DNA from 2 places in the Methylophilus sp. 5 genome. Region 2 is predicted to be linked to the other one. Evidence: predicted binding sites of a transcription regulator. Region 2 holds the regulator's gene; the other holds the start of a gene.
What was found. Region 2 encodes sigma-54, which starts transcription at its own class of promoters, with help from an activator protein. Its sites were predicted from a motif close to TGGCACNNTTCCTGCT; they were not measured.

Region 1 (2,403 bases), 120 kb from region 2:
GCGCAATCGAGCTATCTACGCGTGCGATCTGGCGGATGATGCTATAGATTTCCTGCCAATTGCCGCCTGCGCCACCATCGGCTTTTGCAATCAGCAACTTGAGCAAGCCACTATCGCGCACGGCTTGCCGCTGCTCGTAAGGGGTGCCGCCTGCGGCATCGCGTTCAATCGCGGTTTGCGCCAGGTAATCGCACAATTGCCGGGTGATCTCTTGCGGTGTACCGTTAAATACAATGCCGTGTGTTGCTTCAACGTCTTTTAGACGTGAACTTAGTGCCAGTGTCATCTCGCCCTCCTATGCCGCATGCTTGACCGGTTTGGCTGCGCCAAACGGGCCTGTCATATTGGTATTGATGCTGACCTCTGCATCGGCCTGCTGCTTGAGCGGCAACAACGGGAATAACAACTCAGCCACGCGGTACGACTCCTCCAGATGCGGATAGCCAGAGAAAATAAAGTAATCAATGCCCAATGCCTGATATTCTTTAATGCGCTCAGCCACTTCTTGTGGATTACCCACCAGCGCAGTGCCTGCACCGCCACGCACCAGGCCCACCCCGGCCCATAAGTTAGGCGAGACTTCCAGTTGGTCGCGGCGACCATGATGCAGGGCTGTCATGCGCTTTTGCGCTACTGAGTCAAAATTGGCTACTGCGGCCTGCGCGGCAGCAATGGTTTCGTCAGTCACATGTGAAATCAGTTCGTCAGCGGCCTGCCAGGCTTGTTCAGTGGTTTCGCGCACAATCACATGCAGGCGGATGCCAAAGCGGATGCTGCGCCCCTGTTTGGCGGCCGCTTCCCGAATCACGCGGACTTTTTCAGCCACCGCTGCTGGTGGCTCGCCCCAGGTTAAATGCACATCAATATGCTTGCTACTCAGCTCGATGGCCGCGTCTGAGGCACCGCCAATGAATAATGGTGGATAAGGCTTTTGCAAACTGCCGGTGGGCAGGCTGGCGCCTTTGACACGCAAATATTCGCCCTCATAATCCACAGCGTCTTCAGTCAGTACCGCGCGCCAGATAGACAGAAACTCTTCGGCCTCAGCATAGCGTGCATCGTGTGCTAAAAAACTGCCTTCTGCCTGCTGCTCGGCCGGATCACCACCCGCCACCACATTAATCAGCAAACGACCACCGGAAATCCGATCCAGCGTCGAAGCCATGCGCGCAGACACCACCGGCGAAACAAATCCTGGGCGAGTCGCCACCAGAAACTTGAGCTGTTTGGTTTCATTGATTAAGGCAGAAGAAATCACCCAGGCATCTTCGCAGGAGCGTCCAGACGGCACCAAAACGCCGCCATAGCCCAGGCGATCTGCTGCCTGCGCAATTTGCTTTAAGTAAGAAAGTGTTGCCGGTCTGGCACCTTTGCTGGTGCCAAGGTAACGCTGGTCACCGTGCGTGGGTAAAAACCAGAAGATTTCCATGAGATTGCTTTCCTTTTTATGCTTACCACTAATGGCATACCTGATGGCAGGCAGCCGGTAACTAAGCAATTGCAAAGAGCATGCCATAAATAAAATCAATTAAATTCATGCACTTATAAACCAATCAAGACGCATTGCTGAATAATCAGCATCTTTTCTGCGAGTGCTGCTGAATCAGCAGCAGGTGTGCTGACTCAGCAGCAACAGGAAGATGGGCGCATTTATATAGCTATCAAACAAGATTGCTATCTGCTAAATAAAACTCACTTCAAGCATATGATTAATAAAGATTATTTATTTACCAGCCATCTAACATCCGGGGTAAAAACCACGATTCACAGCGTGTACCAGAGTTGGCATAGAACATGCTGAACCATTAAGCATATGTAACTAGATGGATATTACTTTTGAATATAAATACTTTTGCAATCCCGCCTACCGCCCGCCTCAATGAAGGCCAGCATGCACTGGCTGTTGCCAAGCAGTTGGCAGAGTCATTCTCACTCACAGCAGTAGAGCGGGATCACTTGGGCGGCACGCCGAAACTGGAACGGGATGCGCTGAGAAACAGCGGCTTATTGTCGTTAATCATTCCGCGCCAATACGGTGGCTATGGCGCCAACTGGCAGGAAACATTGCAGGTTGTACGCGAGTTTGCCAAAGTGGATAGCTCGATTGCGCACGTGTATGGCTTTCAGCACCTAATGCTGGCCACCGTGCGGCTGTTTTCACGGCCCGACCAGTGGGAGCGCTGGTACGAACAAACCGCGCAACTTAACTGGTTTTGGGGCAATGCGCTCAACCCGCTGGATGAGCGCACGGTGTGCAAAAGTTATAGCCATTGGCATGAGTTTTCGGGCAAAAAGAGCTTTTGCTCTGGCGCGCTGGACTCAGAAATGCTGATTGCCTCGGCTATTAAAAAAACGGATGGGCAGCTGGTGATTGCCGCCATCCCTACCCTGCGCACCGGCATT
Region 2 (2,403 bases):
GCTGGATAGCGTGAAGGTGGATGATAAAAATCTGCCAGTGGCAAAAGGCGTGACCGTGGTCGCCCAGGTGGGTAAGCGCAAGTTTGCTAAAATCACAATTAAATAACAAACTCGTAACCAACAAAAAGGCCGCAGATGCGGCCTTTTTGTTTTACAGCGACTTGCGTAAATTTGCGGGCGGAATACTCAGCGACTCGCGATATTTTGCAATGGTGCGGCGGGCGACCACAATGCCTTGTTGCGCCAGCGTATCGGTAATTTGGTTATCCGATAATGGTTTTTTCTGATTTTCTTCGGCCACCATTTGCTTGATTAAGGCGCGAATAGCGGTCGCTGAGCAGGAGCCGCCAGCATCGGTTGCGACTGAGCTACCAAAAAAGTATTTAAGCTCCAGCACCCCGCGCGGTGTGAGCATATACTTATGCGTCGTCACGCGTGAAATGGTGCTTTCGTGCAAGTCTAGCTCTTCGGCAATTTCACGTAATACCAAGGGGCGCATGGCAATTTCGCCATGCTCAAAAAAGTTGCGTTGACGGTCTACAATCGCTTGCGATACACGCAAGATCGTAGAAAAACGCTGCTGGATATTTTTAATCATCCATTTGGCTTCTTGCATCTGGCTTTGCAGATATTGGCCGGAACTATCGCGGTTGCGCTTAAGGATGTCCGCATACAATTGATTGATCCGCAGCTTGGGGATCACGCCATCATTGAGTGACGCCATCCAGATGCCTTTGATTTTTTTGACTACCACATCGTGCTGGATAAAGTGGTCATGACTAAAGGTAGCGAATTCGTTGCCAGGCTTGGGGTTCTGCTGGCGGATGAGTTGTTGCGCACCTTTAAGGGCGGTTTCATCGCAACTGAGCAGTTTGCGCAGTTTGACAAAGTCTTTGTTGGCCAGCAGCGCTAAGTGATCTTTGGCAATCGCCATAGCGATGCGCAAATAAGGCGTGTCTGCTGGGAGCGCTTGTAATTGCAGGCGCAGGCATTCGCACAGGTCGCGCGCGCCAACCCCAATCGGATCCAGGTTCTGGATCAATTTAAGGGCGGTTTCCAGCTCTAACAACTCAACTTCCAGCTCTGGGGGCAGCAGGTCGACAATTTCTTGTAAGTCCTGTTCCAGGTAACCATTATCATTAATACCGTCGAGTAAAAACTTCACCAGGTCCATGTCACGTTTGGACAAATGCGCCAGTTGTATCTGGTTCATCAAGTGTTCGCGCAAGCTGGTATTGCTGGCATCCTGACGCGAAAAATCACCGTCTTCATCGTCCATATTGTTGCGACCGGCTTCGTCCCAATTGCTGGTGCTGCCAAACTCCTCGTAGTCGTCTTCAAACTCGGGCGGTGAAAATTCTTCATTCAGATTGGCTTGTTCGCCTTCGTTGCCGCCAAGTTGGTCGTGCAACTCTTCGCGCAAGGTTTCTGCGGGTGCGGTGATTTCCGCCTGTGTGGCAACATCAAACGAGCTTGCATCAGGTAGCTCTTGCTCGGCCGCGGCGGTCGCGGTAGGGCTATTGTCTTCAAACTCGCCTTCTTCACCGTCGGCCATTTCCAGCAGCGGATTTTCCTGCAGGATGGTTTCCAGCTCTTGGCTCAACTCAAGTGTTGAGAGCTGCAACAGGCGGATAGACTGTTGCAGCTGCGGGGTGAGCGCCAGGTTTTGCGAAATACGTAGTTGCAGATTTTGCTTCATAACGGGTTACAGCCTAAAATTCTTGCCCAGATACACTTCACGTACGCCTTCGTTTTGAATGATTTCGTCGGGCGTGCCCGCGGCAAACACGGCGCCTTCATTCACGATATAAGCCCGGTCACAAATATCCAGGGTTTCGCGTACGTTGTGGTCTGTAATTAAAATACCGATATTCTGGCTGCTCAGGTAGCGGATAATTTTTTGAATCTCAATCACCGCAATCGGGTCAATCCCGGCAAACGGCTCATCCAGCAAAATGAATTTTGGGTCGGTCGCCAGGCAACGGGCGATTTCGACGCGGCGACGTTCACCGCCGGACAAACTCACTGCCTGACTATTGCGAATATGCTGGATATGCAACTGATCCAGCAAGGACTCCAGCCGCGCTTCACGCTCTTCTTCTGTATGGGGGCGGGTTTCGAGAATGGACAAAATGTTGTCAGTGACCGTCATTTTGCGAAAAATAGAGGCTTCTTGTGGCAGATAGGCCAAGCCCATGCGTGCGCGCTCATGCATGGGTGCGTGGCTCACGTCTGCCCCGTTGAGCGTAATGCTGCCATCATCCAGCGCGACTAAGCCCACAATCATATAAAAGCTGGTGGTTTTGCCGGCGCCATTTGGGCCCAGTAAGCCAATCACTTCGCCGCTGCGCAGCTCAAGCGTGGTGTTTTTAACCACGGTGCGCCCCTGATAGGCTTTTTTCA

Region 1: the regulator sigma-54 is predicted to act here: its motif matches at 1,606-1,621, upstream of ssuD (FMNH2-dependent alkanesulfonate monooxygenase).

What each region holds. Positions count from the first base shown of each region.
Region 1 is NZ_KI911560.1:1,130,552-1,132,954, forward strand. Features, by position in the region: gene METH5_RS0105370 (acyl-CoA dehydrogenase family protein) at 1-286, opposite strand, end outside; gene ssuD (FMNH2-dependent alkanesulfonate monooxygenase) at 296-1,429, opposite strand; gene METH5_RS0105380 (acyl-CoA dehydrogenase family protein) at 1,837-2,403, shown strand, end outside.
Region 2 is NZ_KI911560.1:1,005,967-1,008,369, reverse strand. Features, by position in the region: gene tyrS (tyrosine--tRNA ligase) at 1-106, shown strand, start outside; gene METH5_RS0104780 (RNA polymerase factor sigma-54) at 152-1,699, opposite strand; gene lptB (LPS export ABC transporter ATP-binding protein) at 1,706-2,403, opposite strand, start outside.